DNA from 2 places in the Pseudomonas sp. 3B-A001-10F genome. Region 2 is predicted to be linked to the other one. Evidence: riboswitches for the same ligand, from Rfam matches in the RefSeq annotation. Region 2 holds a riboswitch; the other holds the start of a gene.
What was found. A riboswitch is a leader RNA that binds a small molecule or an ion and turns the genes downstream of it on or off. The one in region 2 is predicted to bind cobalamin.

Region 1 (8,583 bases), on a different contig from region 2:
CCGTGACGGATGCTCAGTCGCTATGGATCAAGGATCAGGTTACGACGCCGAATGCTGACTGACATGCTTGGGCCCCGCCAGCGCCCAGGCAATCAACCCGAACAACGGCACAAACACGATCAGCACAATCCACACACCCTTATTGCTCGCTTTCCCCTCGCTCTTGCGTACCCGATTGATGGCCCAGAGTTCGATTAGCAGAAGAACTGCCGCCAGTACGATCCACACGGTTTCGATTTGCATTGGCTACCTCCTGATGGTCTGTTCGTTAGGTGGCGTAGGGTGCGGCGGGTTCATTTATTTTTATTCAGGGCATTGAGCAGGCGGGCCAGTTGCAAGGCGACGCGGCCGCTGTTGTAGGTTGGCAGCAGGTGGGTGAAAGGGATCTCGATGATGCGGTTCTCGCGCACCGCGCGCAGTTGCGAGAGGACCGGGTCGTGGGCCAACAGGTAGCGTTTGCGGCGGGCGGGCGACCATTCGGCGTCGGCCAGCAGGATCACGTCCGGGTCGCTGGCCAGCAGGGTTTCGCTGTTCACGGTCACTCGATAGAGGTTGATGTCGGCAAACACATTGCGCGCACCGGCAGCGGCCAACAGCTGGGTGACAAAGCCACGTCGACCTTCGCTGTCGAGACCTTTGACTTCGCTGTCGAGATAGAACACGGACAACGGTTTACCTACACCGGCCAAGGCTCGGGCGCTGGCAATGTCCTTTTCCATGGAGTCGATCAATGCTTGGGCTTTTTGCTGCTGGTGCAGCAGCTTGCCCAAGGTCAGCAAGTCATTGCGCACATGCGCGAAATAATCCAGTGAGTGCCCGTTGCAGGCGGACTCCAGCAGATACGAACCCACGCCATTGCGCGCAAGCCCCGAGCGCGAGGTCACCCCGTCGCCGAACGCCGTGGCAAAACCGCCGATCACCAGATCCGGCTTCGCAGCGTAAAGCACTTCGCTGGCCGGGTACTGCCGCGCGATTACCGGTACGCCGAAATACTCGGCTTGGCGCTGACCGGCACCGGTGTCATCCAGATACGCCACGCCGACCAGCGCTGGCCCGGCACCCAGTGCGAGGACGAGATCGGCCGCATGCTGATTGAGCGCGACGATGCGCGAAGATTGATCGGCGCTCCATTCTTCGCCGCAATTGCGGTAACTGTCGGCGAGTACAGGCATTGAGCAGAGCAGGGCGCCAAGTACGTACAGAATCGATCTCATGTCTGCACCTTGATCAGCAAATCCGCAACCACTTCACCGCCCACCAGATGCCCCTCGACCAGCCGCTGCACATCTTCATGGCTGCGCACGCCATACCAGCAGCGCTCCGGATACACCGTTACAATCGGCCCCAGATTGCACGGAAACTGGCAGTGCGTACGCGTCAGCAAGACGCCATCCGGCGTCTCGATGCGATCGTGCGCGAGCAAATGCCGGCGCAGGGTTTTCCATAACTGCAAGGCGCCGCGCTGGGTGCAACGCGGGCCGGTGCAGAGGAATACATGGCGCGCATGCTCGGGCACATTTGACCAGTCCGGGTGCGTGTCGACGCCGTCGACGGTTTTGATTCCACTCATCAGAAGCGGTACGTGTAGCGCACTTCGGAGGTGAACGGCCGGCCGAGGTTGTCGACGTTGCTCGAACGGCTGGTGACGTAATCGCGGTCGAACAGGTTTTCCACCAGCAGGCTCACGCGGTGCTGATGAGCGTTGTCGAGGTAGCGATAAGCGTCGGCGTCGACCACGGAATAGTTACCGTACTCGACTTGCTTCGAGCTTTTGATGTCGCGGATATAGCGGATCGCACCGCCGGCGCCCCACAGACGGTTTTCCGATTCATAGCCAAGCCGCGAGCGGGCGAAGAAGCTCGGGATATCGTTGAGGGTTACACCGCTGCGCGATTCGGTGAGGTTGCGGGTCATGTCCGCTTGCAGGCTCCATTGATCGTTGAGCGCGAGTTTGGTGTCGGCCTCGAAACCGCGCATACGCACCTGGCCTTCACCGTTGACCCATTGAATGTCGTCGAGGGTGATCAAGTCGTCGATCTTGCGTTTGAACAGGGTCACGCTGGCGCTGAATTCGCGGTCGAGCAGAAAGCCTTTGTAGTCGACACCCAGCTCCGCATTGCGGCTTTTTTCCGGCTTCAGGTTGCGATTGCCGATCTCGTCGCCCGGTTCATTGACGAACAATTGCTCGGCGTTTGGCAGTTTGTAGGCGCTGCCGTACTGGCCGCGCACCGACCAATTGTCATTGAGGTCATACAGCGAAGTGAGCATGCCGACGGTGGCACCATCGCCACCGCTCATGGCTTCGTGACGCACACCGATGCTCGGGTGCCAGTCGGGCAGGGCGTCGATCTGCGGGCGCAGTTGCGTGTAGAAAGCGTGGGCTTCGGCCTTGTCGTTATCGATGATCAACACATCATCCTGGCCCTTGAACCACTGGTTGTCGGTGCCGAACACCAGTACATGATCGCCGGGCAATTCAGCCTTGCCTTCGGCCTGCACACCCCAATCGGTGAAGCCCCAATAGTCATTGTGGTTGATGACCTTGGTGCCGCCGCCGGCGACGTTGTTGACACGCGTGTAGCGGGTGTCCCAGTCGTTGATATGGCCTTTGACGAAGTAGCTCAGACGCTCGTTGATGTCCTGTTCGAACGTCGCCGTGGCGATCTGCTGCACGCGGTCGTTAGTGGTCTTGTGGTTGTCGACCGGGCGGGCGAAATCGAGGTTGGCGTCGGCGTATTGGTAAAACAGCTCCAGCCGCGAATCATCGCCGAATGACTGAATCGCCTTGCCGCCGAACGTGGTGACTTCGTAGGCGCGATCCTTGCCGGAATCGTTTTTCATGTCGCGGTTGCGATAGGGCTGGTAACCGTCGGAGACGTTGTGACTGACGTACGCCAACAAACCGAGGTCGCCGAAACCGTTAGTGAAGATATTCTCGACGCGGGCGTCTTCGGTGGTGCCGCCAAAGCTGTCGACGCCTAGATTCACTTCGCCGGCGGCTTTGCGCGATTGCGGGCTGCGGGTGACGATGTTGATCACACCGGACACGGCCTGGGTGCCGAACAACAGGCTCTGCCCACCCTTGAGCACTTCGATGCGTTCGATGGCGTTGGCCGGCAGAGTGTCCAGATAGAGGCCGCCGTACAGGCGATTGTTCAGGCGCACGCCGTCGAGCAGGATCAGCGTGTCGTCGTTGCGCCCGCCGAGCAGCGAATACGTGCCGTAGTCGAAAGGGCCGTTTTTCGGCGCCACATACAAGCCTGGAATGAACATCTGCATCACCCGGCTGACATCGGCGCTGGGGCCGGCGCGTTCGATCTGCTCGCGGCTGACGATTTCGACCTTGCTGCCGAATCTGGCCATCTCGGCGACGGTGGTGGATTCCACTGACGGTGCAGTAACGATTTGTTGATTGAGTTCCAGCGGCGCGTCGTCGGCCAGTAGCAGCGGGCTGAACAGGCAGCCAAGGAACAGGGTTGGAGCAGAAGTGTTGAAAGGTCGAATCATTGTCTTCTCGAAAAGGATCTTCGCAGAAGAGCATGCAAGAGAAGGCATCGCGCACAGCCAATACCGGCCCATGCCCGCCCACCGCAGGATTTTGCCAAACGAAATTCCAGGCCGGTCTCCGGGCTCGCGCGTATCGAGGTTTTCACCTTCCCATGGCCGTCTGGCCACAGTGGTGTATTGAAAACATCACGCGCATACCGTTGCGGGGGCAGCACCGGACTTGTTCGAAAAGAACGTACCGGTTTCCCGTTTCACCCCATGCACGGCGGCATGGGACACCTGAAACTGGCCGGCATCTGAACATTCGAGGAGCGTCTCGTCAATGCGGCAACCACCAGGGGAGCTATTGGATACGTTCCAGAGCGACAAATTGGCCACTCAACCACGCATAAAGCTGAGACACCGCCGGGGTGATCTGCTTGCGATGCGGGCACACCAGACTCAACGGTGAGGCATTGCCGGGAAAATCCTTCAGTAGCACGACCAGTCGCCCTGCGATCACGTCTGCACTGACGTCCAGCCAGGATTTGTTGGCGATGCCTTCGCCGCTCAACGCCCAGCGGCGCACGATGTCGGCGTCGTCGCTGAACATCGGTCCCGAGACCTGGATCGTTTCACTGCCCAAACTCCACTTGTCGTAGATCCGGCCGCCTTGCTGGTAGAGCAGGCAAGCGTGGTTGTGCAGATCATCCGGCGTTTGCGGGTATCCGTGGCGCTCCACGTATTCCGGTGCGGCGACCAGCACCCGCCGGTTCCACGGTGCCAGCGGCAGCGCCACGTAGTTGGCATCTTCATTCGAGCCGTATCGAATCGCCACGTCTACCGGGTCACGAAACAAGTCGGCCATCTGGTCCGACAGGGAAAAGCGCAAGGTCAGTTCCGGGTGCTGGCGGCGAAACAGTGTGAGCCACGGCAGCAAAATGTTGCGCCCCAGATCGGACGGCGCCGTCACTTGCAACACGCCGCGCAACGTGGCGTTTTCACCGCGCAGGTTTTCCTTGCCTTGCTTGAGCGCCTCCAGCACCGAGTGGGCAGTGGGCAAGTATTGCTCGCCCTCGGCGGTTAATCGCAGGCTGCGGGTGGTGCGCGCAAACAGGCGCACGTCCAGCTCACGCTCCAGACGCTTGATCGCCGCGGCAACCTGACCGGGCAATAAATCCGCCTCATGGGCGGCAGCTGTGAAGCTGCCCAGCGCGGCGCTGCGGGTGAACAAACCAAGATCATCGATGCGGATCATTTTCACTCCTGCAGTGAAAGTGTTGGCGCATTCTGCTGGTTTTTCTTTGTGCTTGGGAAGTCGAAGATGGCGCCAAGCGAGCACATCAGCTCTTCAGACAGCGAGTTTCCATGAAAGCCATCACCTTCACCCAACACGCTTTGCCCATTGAAGATCCGCAATCGTTGCAGGACATCGACCTTCCGGTGCCAACTCCCGGCCCCCGGGATTTGCTCGTAGAAGTTCGTGCGGTGTCGGTCAATCCGGTCGATACCAAAGTACGCGCCGGCACTTTCACCAAAGAACCGAAAATCCTCGGCTGGGATGCCGCCGGTATTGTCCGCGAGGTCGGGGCTGAAGTGACGCTGTTTCAGCCTGGCGACGAAGTGTTCTACGCAGGCTCCCTTGCCCGCACCGGCAGTTACAGCGAATTTCACCTGGTGGACGAGCGAATCGTCGGGCACAAACCGCGTTCTTTAAGTGCTGCGGATGCCGCGGCATTGCCGTTGACCTCGATCACCGCCTGGGAGCTGTTGTTTGACCGTCTTGGTGTCACCGAAGGTTCAGGGCAGGGCAAGTGCCTGTTGATCACGGGGGCAGCGGGCGGCGTCGGTTCGATGCTGGTGCAATTGGCCCGACAGTTGACGCGGCTGACCGTCATCGGCACCGCCTCGCGGCAGGAAACGGCTGACTGGGTCCGGCAATTGGGCGCGCATCACGTCATCGATCACAGTCAGCCGCTGCTCGCACAGTTGCAGGCACTGGGTATCGACGAGGTCAGCCATGTCGCCAGCCTGACCCATACCGAGGAGCATTTTGCGCAGCTGATCGAAGTGCTCCAACCACAAGGGCGTCTGGGCGTGATCGACGATCCTGAAAGCCTCGACGTGATGCCGCTCAAGCGCAAGTCGCTGTCGCTGCACTGGGAGCTGATGTTCACCCGTTCGCTGTACGAAACCCCGGACATGATTGAGCAGCATCACCTGCTCAATCGCGTCAGCGATCTGATTGACCAAGGCATTTTGAAAACGACTGTCGGTGAACATTTTGGCGCGATCAACGCGGCAAACATGCGCCGTGCCCATGCCTTGGTCGAGAGCGGCAAGGCCCGAGGCAAACTGGTACTCGAAGGTTTCTGATTTCACTCATTCAGACGGGCCTGCACGCGGGCCGGTCAGGAGCAGCTCATGCGTATGAAAAAGCTTTCTGCTGCATTGGCCATGGTCATGGCAGCGCCGCTCGCCCATGCAATCAGCGCCGTGCCGTTGCCGGCCAATGCCCCCGCCGACCGATCCTTCGGCAAGCTCGAACAGGTCCATGCGTTCTACGACGCGATGCCCACCGGTGTGACCGTCACCGAGACCGGGCGCATCTTCGTCAACTTCCCGCGTTGGGGCGACAACGTGCCGTTCACCGTGGGCGAGATCCGCGACGGCAAAGTCGTGGCTTACCCGAACGCGGCGATCAACCAGGAAAACCTCAACGATCCCAGTGATGGTCTGATCAGCGTACAGAGCGTGGTGGCCGACGGGCGGGGCCGTGTCTGGTTGCTCGATACCGCCGCGCCGGGTTTCGCAGACCCAAAACCCAAAGGCGCGAAGCTGATCGCGGTGGATCTGGTCAGCAACAAGATCGTCAAGCGCCTGGTGTTCCCGGACAACGTCATGTTGCCGAGCACCTACGTCAACGACATGCGTTTCGACTTTCGCACAGGCCCGGAGGGAACGGTCTATCTGACTGACTCGTCCCTGCGCGGACCGGGCGCGATCATCGTCATGGACATCGCCAGCGGCAGTGCCATGCGCCGCTTGAGCGGTGTGCCGGCGACCTCGGTTGACCCGACCTTTGTCCCGGTGGTTGAAGGCCTGCCACTCACCGTTGAAGGTCCGGACGGCAAGCGCAAACCGCTGGGCGTGGCCTCGGACGGCATCGCGCTGTCGGCGGACGGCAAGACACTGTATTTCACACCGCTGTCGAGTCGGCACCTGTATTCGGTGTCCACCGCGTTGCTGCGTGATGCCAACTTCAGTGAACAGCAACTGACGGCCGCCGTGCAGGACCTGGGGGAGAAGGGCGCGTCCGATGGTCTGGAGGCTGACGCCGCCGGCGCCGTCTATGCCGGCGATTACGAGCACAACTCGATCCGCAAGCGTCTGCCGGACGGCCAATGGCAAACGCTGGTACACGACCCGCGTCTGCTCTGGCCAGACACATTGTCCATTGGCCCCGACGGCTATCTGTATTTCATCGCCAACCAGTTGCACCGCCAGGCGGCATTCCGTTCCGGGCAGGATCAGCGGCAAAAACCTTACAGCCTGATGCGTCTGAAGATCGACGCAGCGCCGGCGCCGACGCGCTGATTTCCAAGCGGCATTGAGTTCTACGTTTTCACTTTTCAGATCAGGAGTTCAATCATGGATCTCGTTTCTCTGGCCAAGCGCCGTTTCACTACAAAAGTTTTCGATGCCGACCGCAAGATTCCCAGGCACACACTGGAGTTGCTGCTGGAACAACTGCGCAACAGCCCCTCGTCGGTCAACTCTCAGCCTTGGCATTTCGTGGTTGCCGAGAGTGATCAGAGCCGTGCGCGAATCGCCCACAGTACTCAGGGGCCGTTCAGCTTCAACCAGCCGAAAATACTCAACGCGTCGCACGTCATCGTCTTTTGCACTCGCACGCATCTGCCGGAGGAATACCTGCAGGCGTTGCTGGCTCAGGAAGCCATGGACGGGCGTTTTCACAATGCCGAGGCGCGAGCAGGGCAGGAGCGTGGGCGGCGCGGTTTTGTCGATCTGCATCGCTTCGATCAGAAAGATCTGCAGCACTGGATGGAAAAGCAGACCTACCTCGCGCTGGGCACATTGCTGCTGGGTGCCGCCTCGCTGGGTATCGACGCGACGCCGATGGAAGGTTTCGACAGCAAAGTCCTCGACAGTGAACTGGGCCTGCGTGAACAGGGCTTCACCAGTCTGGTCGTGGTGAGCCTGGGCTATCACAGCAGCGAAGACTTCAACGCAGGCCTGCCCAAGTCCCGCTTGCCATCCCAGTCGCTGTTTACCTTTCTCTGAATGCAGCCGGTCCCAGGAGTATTGAAGATGAGCCAGTCCACAGAAACATTGATCTCGATCGCCGTGCTCAAGGCCAGGTCAGGCCAGGAACAGGCCTTGAAAGAAGGCTTGCTGGCGCTGGTTGAGCCGACACGCGCAGAGCCGGGCAATCTCGACTATGTGTTGTTTGAACTGCGCGACCAGCGCGGCACGTTCTACATGCGCGAGGCCTTCAAGGATCAGGCGGCACTGGATGCGCATTTCGCCATGCCTTACTTCAAGCGCTTTGCCACCGCGGCGGATGACCTGTTGGAAGAGCCGCTGCAACTGATATTTCTTGAGCACGTGTCGAACTGATCCAGTCCTCCATTCAACCTGTCAGGGTGTGCAGCCATGAAAGATACCGCGCAACGGCCAACCCACGGAACGCCGGTTCACGAAGACATCGATGCCATTGAAACCAACGAGTGGCTGGAAGCCCTGGCAGGTGTCGCGAAAGTCGGCGGCAGACCGCGCGTGCGGTTCTTGCTGCTGCGACTGGCCGAGCAGGCCAGCCGTCTCGGCGTACAAACGACGGCGAGTGCGTATTCGCTGTACCAGAACACCATCGCGCTCGAACAGCAGCCGGTTTATCCCGGGGATCTGGTGATGGAGGAACGCATTACCTCGATCATTCGCTGGAACGCCCTGGCCATGGTAGCGAAGGCGAACAAGGCCTATGGCGAATTGGGTGGTCATATCGCCAGTTACGCCTCGGCGGCGGAAATTTTCGAGGTCGGCTTCAATCACTTTTTCCGAGCGGACAGCGAAGCC
Region 2 (8,583 bases):
GTGATCGATAATCACCGCTTGTGTGCGCCGTTTGGCCTGCGCGCCCTCCCCCGGATCGTTGACGATAAACGGATAGATATTTGGCAGCGGACCGAGCAACGCATCCGGCCAGCAGTTCTCCGAAAGCCCGACGCCTTTGCCCGGCAGCCATTCGAGGTTGCCGTGTTTGCCAACGTGAATCACGCCGTGGGCGCCGTAGGTGTTGCGCAACCAGAAATAGAACGCCAGATAAGCGTGCGGCGGCACCAGATCGGGGTCGTGATAGACCGCGCTCGGGTCGACCTGATAACCGCGCGCCGGCTGAATACCGACGAAGGTCAGGCCGAAGCGCAGACCGGCGATCATCATCCTCCCGTCGCGGCACATCGGGTCGTTTTGCGGCGTGCCCCAGCGTTCGATCACAGCGCTGCGATTAGCCTCGGGCAGCGCGTTGAACATCGTCAGATAAGCGTCCATCGCCAGGCTTTGCTGGCACGGACGCAGATCAATGGTGTCGAGATCGTTGCTGACGCCACCGAGCAATTGCTCGATCAACTCGGTGCCGCTATTCGGCAGTTCAGCGGTGAGCGGATATCCCTCAGCCTGCAATGCACGCAGGATGTTCAGCGCCGCCGCCGGCGTGTCGAGACCGACACCGTTGCCGATGCGCCCATCACGGGTCGGATAGTTGGCGAGGATCAATGCGATGCGTTTTTCGCCATTCGGCACCCGCGCCAGATCAATCCAGCGCCGCGCCAGTTCAGCGACGAAATCCATGCGCTCAGGTTGCGCGCGGTAGCAGACGACATCGGACTGACTGCGCTCACTGCGCCAGGCCAGATCCTTGAAACTGATCGGCCGGCTGATGATGCGCCCGTCGAGTTCCGGCAAGGCAATGTGCATGGCCAGATCCCGTGGCCCCAGGCCTTGCTCGCTGTCGCGCCAGCCGGGCTCGTTGTCCTGCGCGCAGATTGCTTGGATCACCGGGATATTGCGGCGAAACGGTCGCAGATGCGGCGCTTCCGGGCTGGATTGAGCGAACCCGGTGGTGTTGAGAATCACCCCGGCCTCAACCTCGTCCAGCCAGTCCTCGATCACCGTCAGGCAGCCGGGTTCTTTCAGACTGGCCACCGCGATCGGCAGCGGATTCAGCCCCGCCGCTTGCAAGCGCTGGCAAAACACATCGATGAACGCGGTGTTCGCCGCTTGTAAATGCGAGCGGTAAAACAACACCGCCGCGACCGGGCGTGCAGGCAGCCAATCGGCTTGCCAGTCACTCAGTGCGGCGCTGGTTTTATTCGGGTGGTAAATCGCCGTGCGCGGCAGCGCCTGCGGTTCTTCCCAGACGTAATCGCGAGCCAGCCAACGGTTGGCGAGGCAGCGGAAAAAGTCCAGCGCATTGCCCAGTCCGCCCTGGCGCAGGAATTGCCAGAGGCGATCACGATCCACAGCGTTGACGGTGCTCAGGTCGCTGAGTTCCGGGTCAGGACGGTCATCGCCCGGCACCAGAATCACCTGCACACCGCGCTCGGACAGTTCGATCAGACGCTCGACGCCGTAGCGCCAATAGGCGATGCCGCCGTGCAGCGAGATCAGAATCACCTTGGCGTGGCGCAGCACTTCATCGACGTACAAATCGACCGAAGCGTGATTCTGCACCTGCATCGGGTTGGCCAGACGCAGGCTCGGGTAATCTTCCGGCAACTGCTGCGCGGCTTCGGCGAGCAGCGCCAGACTGGAGTCGCCGCTGCACAGGATCACCAGCTCGGCGGGGGTTTGGCCAAGGTCGGCAATATTGTCATCCGAGACGAAACCGCCGGGCTGAGTCCTGAGCAGGTGCATGGCTTAAACGCTGAGCGCAGCGCGCAGTTGCGCTTCGAGTTGCGCGGCGTCGAGTTCCTGACCGATCAACACCAGACGCGTGACGCGCGCTTCATCAGCGCCCCACTGACGGTCGAAATGCTTGTCAAAACGCGTACCCACACCCTGGATCAGCAGACGCATTGGCTTGTTCGGGATGGCGGCGAAACCTTTGACGCGCAGGATGCCGTGCTTGACCACCAGTTGCGTCAGGGCGTCGAGCAGCAGGCTTTCGTCGGCTTGTGGCAGTTCGATGGAGATCGAATCGAAGGCGTCGTGATCGTGGTCATCGTGGTCGTCATCGCCTTCACCGTGGTGGTGATCATGATGGCTGTGGCGGCTGTCGATGTGCTCCTCGGAACCGGCGCCGAGGCCGATCAGCACGTCCAGCGGCAGACGGCCGTTGCTGGCTTCGATGATTTTCACCGCTGGCGGCAGTTCTTCGGCGACTTCGGCGCGGACACGAGCGAGATCTTCCGCGCTGGTCTGGTCGGCCTTGTTGAGGATCACCAGGTCGGCGCTGGCCAGTTGATCGGCGAACAGTTCGTGCAGTGGCGATTCGTGGTCGAGGTTCGGATCGAGTTTGCGCTGGGCATCAACCTGATCCGGGAACGCGGCGAAAGTGCCAGCGGCGACGGCCGGGCTGTCGACCACGGTGATCACCGCATCAACGGTGCAGGCGCTGCGGATTTCCGGCCACTGGAAGGCTTGTACCAGCGGTTTTGGCAGGGCCAGGCCCGAAGTTTCGATAAGGATATGGTCGAGATCGCCGCGACGGGCAACCAGTTCGCGCATCACCGGGAAGAACTCTTCCTGAACGGTGCAGCACAGGCAGCCGTTGGCCAGCTCGTAAACGCGGCCGGTGGCTTCCTCTTCGGTGCAACCGATGGTGCATTGCTTGAGGATTTCACCGTCAATGCCCAACTCGCCAAACTCGTTGACGATCACCGCGATACGACGGCCCTGCGCGTTATCAAGCATGTGCCGCAGCAGCGTGGTCTTGCCCGAGCCGAGGAAGCCGGTGACGATGGTGACGGGGAGTTTGGCCAGTGTTTTCATCGGTATGCCCTTTGGCAAGCGGCGGGCATACGGGACGAGAACCGGCAACGCGCGCGCGTGCCTGGAGAGTTCGCCACCGGATCACCCCGCCCGGTTGTAGTGAGAATCTGTGACGAGGCAGGTCTCCTGGCTGACGGCGTTCAGGCGCTGGGCCTGGCGTTGGCTGCGCCTTCCCGCGGGCTCATCGATTGAGCTGGCAGTGGCGTGGCAGCGAACATCACCGTTCACAGTTGCGGGGGCAGCCGCGGCATTGACCGCGTTCCCTTCTTAGCTCCGGCACACGCCGGAGAACCTCGATTGCGCAAGGCTACGCATGCACGGCAGGCGGGTCAACGCCTGGATCATTGTGGTTATAAGGACAGCAACTTTTTCATCTAATGATCGCGAACACTTCTCACTTAAGAAGTAGTTGTAAGTTATGTCTTACATGCCCTATCCGTTAAATTAAAAAACCACCACCGGGTTAAACCCTGAAATAGAGCGGCTGCGCGCATTCGATTACATATCTTTACAAAAACCAAATTGATAAATCAATACAAGATATGAACGATGAGTTCGCACAAGGACTATGAGTCTCTCAAGAAAGGATTTCTTGCATGGCTGATTATTATCAGTATTTGATCCTGCCTGTTTCTTTCCTGCACCCATGGGTATCCACAACATGAGTGCCGGTAACGCGTTACGGCTTTCAAGTGATGCCGGACTAAAGGAACTTTCCGAACTACTGCGCAATTGCCACTATGCGCACAGTGCCCACTATCCAGCATTGGATGTTGCGCTGCTGGGACGCGAAGCATGCCGGGCATTCAATGCGACCTGGGAGCATTTGCATACCGATGCGTATCTCAGCGCAGAGAACGGTCTTCGCGAACGACGCATCTGCAAGTTCCAGTATCGCCAACGGGAACGCCAGTGGACGGCGCTGCAAGACTGCCACTTTTTTCAAGCCGAGACCGACAACCCGCTGTTGGGCGGGGTGCAGCGCACCTACACCCGCTGCGAGGCGACGTTCATTGACTCCCCGATTCTGCAGACACTGCTGGCCGCCGACCTGGCACTGCTGGACATGGCGCTGGGCCCGCGCGACTGGCTCGTGACCTGCCATCAGTTCCGTATCCTCTGCGATCAAGGCAATGCTGGCCAGGCCACCCCTGAGGGCAGACATCGCGACGGGCACGATTTTGTCTTTCAACACCTGATTCAACGTCAGCATGTCATCGGTGGCGAAAGCCGGATATTTGATGAAGAAGGTGGCCAAGTATTCAGTGCAACGTTGACTGACTATCTGGAAACCGTCGTATTGAATGACCGAATACTTCTGCATGAAGTTTCCCCACTGCAAACATCGAGCATTAATTCGGATCGCGGCAGTCGCGATATGTTGATTATCGACTTCGACCTGGCGGACTACTAATGAATCATTCGACTCATGCACTTTCAGTCAGTACCCCACTCGCGCATAACTTCATCATTGAACAGTTTCAACAGGCGTGCGCACGAAGAACTTCCACACTATCGCTGACCGCCAATGAAAACATATTGTCCGAGACTGCACGCACGCTAGGACAGAATCGCCATTACGAGCGTTACTTGTTCAATGCACAGGCCATTGACGGTCAATGCTATGCCGCCGAATTCAATGGCATGCAGGTCGAACACTTCCCCGAAGTCGAAACATTAAAGGCTTTGGCGACCCAAGCCGTGCAGGCGATGTTCAACGCGCCGTTCGTCGAATACCGTGTGCTCTCCGGCGTGCACTGCACGCTGAGCGTGCTGGCCGCCCTGACCGAGCCGGGCGACTGCGTATTATCACTGGCGCCTGAAAGCGGCGGGCATTTCGCAACCGGGCCTCTGGTGCAGAAGATGGGCCGGCACAGCGTCTTTTTGAAACTGACGGCTGACGGACAAATTGATCTCGGGGACGTTGATCGGCAACTCCAGGCGTGCGGTGTACAACCGGCAGCCGTACTGCTCGACCATGGTCTGACCACACGGGTAATCGCCCTTAAACCACTGCGCGCGCTGCTGAACCGCCGGGGCTTTGAGCGGACACTGATCATCTACGATGCGTCGCACACTCTGGGCCTCATCGCCGGGAAGGCCTTTCCCAATCCGCTTGACGAGGGGGCGGATATTCTTCAAGGCAACACCCACAAATCCCTGGCAGGTCCGCACCGGGCACTGATCGTCTGCCGGCGTGCCGATCTGGCCCAGCGGATCGAGCAAACGCTCAGCGGTGCGCTGGTGTCCTCGCCCAATCTGCCCGGTCTGCTGCAACTGTTCGTCAGCCTGCTGGAAACCCAGCGCTACGGCCAGGCCTACGCCCAACGCATGTGCGCCAATACTCGCCAGTTGCACGACGCACTCGCCGACCTGCCGGGCTGGACGCTGCACCCCTCCGACACGCACCTGCTGTTGCTCGAAGGCGAACGGGCCCGGCAAGCGGCGCAGCAGCTCAATGAACTGGGGATCCGGATCAACAATAAACAGATCAATGGCCGCGACTGCCTGCGCTTCGGCCTGCAGGAAGTCACTCGTCTGGGCATCAGCAGCGAAGACCTGGATGCCATGGCGCACATCATTCGCAATGTCTTGAGCGGTGGCGCCTACGGCGTGGACCGGATTCGTCTGGCTCACATTTGCCAGCGCCTGAACCGGGTCCACTACAGCTTCGATCAGGAGGTTGACTAATGAGTGCTGCGGCCTGCCTGATCATCGGCAATATTCGTGACGGAGAATACGAGGGCCTGATTGCCGAGGGCATCACCCCTTTGCTGATTGCCGATAGTCGCAAAACCAGCAAGATCGCCGATGCGAAACAGATCTCGCCGGTGGCGCTGTACGACTTTTCCAAAGGGCTGACCGCGGATCTGATCCAGCTGACGCAGCAGTTGCTGGACGAGCATGGCTTCACCAGTGTCCTGAATTTCCGTGAAGGCTATGTCGCGATCACGGGGCGGCTGTGTGCGGCGCTGCCGGCGCTGGCCCACTTGCACCGTAACGTGGAAAACACGCTGGACAAGGTGCTGCAACGCCAATACTTCCAACAGTCGCGCAACCTGGATCTGCACGTGGTCTCTCGCCAGGTTCGTATCGACGACCTGCTGGCGCGCCCGGGCGAGCTGCCCTACCCGTTCATCCTGAAGCCAGCGAACCTTTACAGCAGCCTGTTCGTACGCTGCATCGACGATCAGCAGGATCTGCTCGACTACGCCCGTCATGAATGGCCGGCGCTGCAGCGCTATGTGGCGGGCAAAAGCCGCGAAACCGATCAACTGCTGCTGGAGGAATTTCTCCAGGGCTCCAACCATTCCATCGATTGCACGATTGCCGCCGATGGCACGATCAGCAGTTTTCCGATCGTCGATGTGATTGCCGGCGTCGATATCGATCGCGGCGACTTTCACCATTTCGCCCGCTACACGCCGTCGCTGCTGGAGCCCGACGCAGCGCTGAAGGAGCGTTGCCATCGCCTGGCCCATGACGCCGTGAAAGCGTTAGCGCTCAAAGGCACGTTTGCCCATGTCGAGTTCATTCTCACCCCCCGCGGGCCAAGAGTTCTCGAAGTCGGCGCACGCCCCGGCGGCAGCCGGATTCATGTGATTCGTCAAGCCTGGGGGCTGGCGCTGGATGTCTGCTACCACCGCGCGCTGTCCGCCGAGCCTCTGCCCAGCGCCAGCGAAGCGCCGGATGCGTTCGGCATCGCCACCCCTTTTGCCCGCACAGACCGGCTCTATGACGGACTGCACGGCGCCGACCGGATCTGCCGCTTGCCAGGTTTCCAGCGTTGGTACGCCTACGTCACTCCGGGCGAAGCCATCGGGCCGGTCAGCAACGGCTTTCAGAACTACCTGTACATCGAGTTCAGGCAACCCGACACCGCCCGCCTGCGACAATCCTTGCTCGCCGTCAGCGACATTGATGTCTATGGCGAGCAGCCCACGGCGGCGAACACCAAACACATTCTGCTCATCGGCGGGCGTGATTCGGGACTGGATTGGGATACTGCGCGGCAGTTTCGATTTACTCTCGTCCAGCAACCCGGCGAGTTATCTGACTATCAGCGCGAGCGCGCAACGCTAGTGCTGACACCTGACATCGCCGATCTGCCGGCCTACAGCACGATGGTAGAACGGCTGCACCGGCAATCACCATTCGATGCCGTGGTTTCGTTTTCGGAACTGGGCCTGCTGCCCGCGTCACGCTTGGGCGAACGTCTGGGCATCGTCCACAACAACCTGCGCAGTGTGGAAGTCAGTCGCGACAAACTGCTGTTTCGCCAATTGCTCAAAGGCAGTCGCTACGAGTTGCCCACTGCCGCTATCAACCATGGTGCCGAGGCTCGCGCTTTCGTGCTGCGCCATGGCCCGGCCATCGTCAAACCCGTCAACGGTTCGGGCAGTCAGGGCGTCTATGCCATAGACAGGCCCGAGGATGTCGAACACCTCTCGCTGGAGGGAAACAATCTGATCGAGGCCTTCGCCAGCGGCGACGAATACAGCGTTGAATCCCTCAGCCTGGATGGCCAGCACCGGATTCTCGGCATCACGCGCAAATACACCAGCGGTGCCCCCGGTTATGTCGAAACCGGGCATGACTTTCCTGCCGGGCTCGACGAGAAAACCGCCGCGCAGATCGAAGAAGCGGTGCTGTGGCTGCTCGGGCGAATGGGCAACCGCTGGGGCCCGGCCCACACGGAAATCAAGCTGGACGGTTCACGCCTGCAATTCATCGAAACCCAGACCCGCTTCGGCGGTGACCAGATCTGGGAGATGGTCTGGAAAACCACAGGGGTGCATTTGGCAGCCAGCACCATCGCCGCGATGACCGGCACGTCACTGCCGACGCCCGAGAAAACCTACGCCAAAATGGCGATCCGCTACATCGAGGCGGCCCCGACCGCCGATCCGCAACAGCTCCAGGCACGCCTGCTGCAACACCCGTTTGCATTACGCGTGAACCTCAACCCCGACAAGTTCGGCCAGAGCATCAGCCGTTCCGCAGACCGCCACGGCTACACGCTGCTGGGCTGCAGCGACGCCGACGATCCGGCGGACTTCAACGCCGCGATCACCCACCCAGAGTTCACTACGCAAGGACCAGCGCAATGACCCGTAAAGACCCGCTATATCATATCGAAGGCCCGATCAGCGCTCACTTCCCGATGATCTCCTTTTCCACCAATGTCTACGACAACCCTGCGGACATCCTGGGTTCGATCACCGATCTGGCCAGACATTTCCAAGCGGTCGAGTTCGAGATCGGCGAAGACGCCGAAAAAACCTTCTGGTCGCTGAGCGCCGAAGACCGCTCTGAGCTTGCCGGGAAAATCCGCAGCTTCGCCGAACACAATGGCATCACGCTGACCGTCCACGCCGGATGGTGGGGTCGCCAGTACAACCTGTGCTCCCCGGATTTGACCGAACGTGCCCAAGCGGTGGACTGCCTGAGTGCCGCCGTGGAGTTTTCCCACGAGGCCGGCGCCACCAGCGTCACTTTTCATCCCGGCTACAAAGATCAACTGGAAAACGGCGAACTGCTGGACAACCTGATAGTAGCGATCAACCAGGTGACCAAGCGCTGCAACACCGATGGCATCGCCCTGTGCCTGGAGAACATGGGCGGTCAGCGGCCGAAATTCCCGGTCTTCACCGTCGAGGAACACCTGCGCTTTCACAAGGAGAC

Region 1: another riboswitch for cobalamin. It lies ahead of AC0ZWN_RS01080 (TonB-dependent receptor plug domain-containing protein); the one in region 2 lies ahead of cobW (cobalamin biosynthesis protein CobW).

The regions. Positions count from the first base shown of each region.
Region 1 covers NZ_JBQYFW010000001.1:202,532-211,114, reverse strand. The annotation lists gene AC0ZWN_RS01095 (PLD nuclease N-terminal domain-containing protein) at 40-243, opposite strand; gene AC0ZWN_RS01090 (ABC transporter substrate-binding protein) at 294-1,214, opposite strand; gene AC0ZWN_RS01085 ((2Fe-2S) ferredoxin domain-containing protein) at 1,211-1,570, opposite strand; gene AC0ZWN_RS01080 (TonB-dependent receptor plug domain-containing protein) at 1,570-3,507, opposite strand; cobalamin riboswitch at 3,600-3,805, opposite strand; gene AC0ZWN_RS01075 (LysR family transcriptional regulator) at 3,851-4,744, opposite strand; gene AC0ZWN_RS01070 (zinc-binding alcohol dehydrogenase family protein) at 4,855-5,862, shown strand; gene AC0ZWN_RS01065 (L-dopachrome tautomerase-related protein) at 5,911-7,083, shown strand; gene nfsB (oxygen-insensitive NAD(P)H nitroreductase) at 7,138-7,791, shown strand; gene AC0ZWN_RS01055 (putative quinol monooxygenase) at 7,819-8,127, shown strand; gene mdeB (alpha-ketoglutarate dehydrogenase) at 8,164-8,583, shown strand, end outside.
Region 2 covers NZ_JBQYFW010000005.1:217,805-226,387, forward strand. The annotation lists gene cobN (cobaltochelatase subunit CobN) at 1-1,821, opposite strand, end outside; gene cobW (cobalamin biosynthesis protein CobW) at 1,825-2,898, opposite strand; cobalamin riboswitch at 2,998-3,209, opposite strand; gene AC0ZWN_RS07810 (2OG-Fe dioxygenase family protein) at 3,560-4,312, shown strand; gene AC0ZWN_RS07815 (hypothetical protein) at 4,312-5,589, shown strand; gene AC0ZWN_RS07820 (ATP-grasp domain-containing protein) at 5,589-8,009, shown strand; gene AC0ZWN_RS07825 (sugar phosphate isomerase/epimerase family protein) at 8,006-8,583, shown strand, end outside.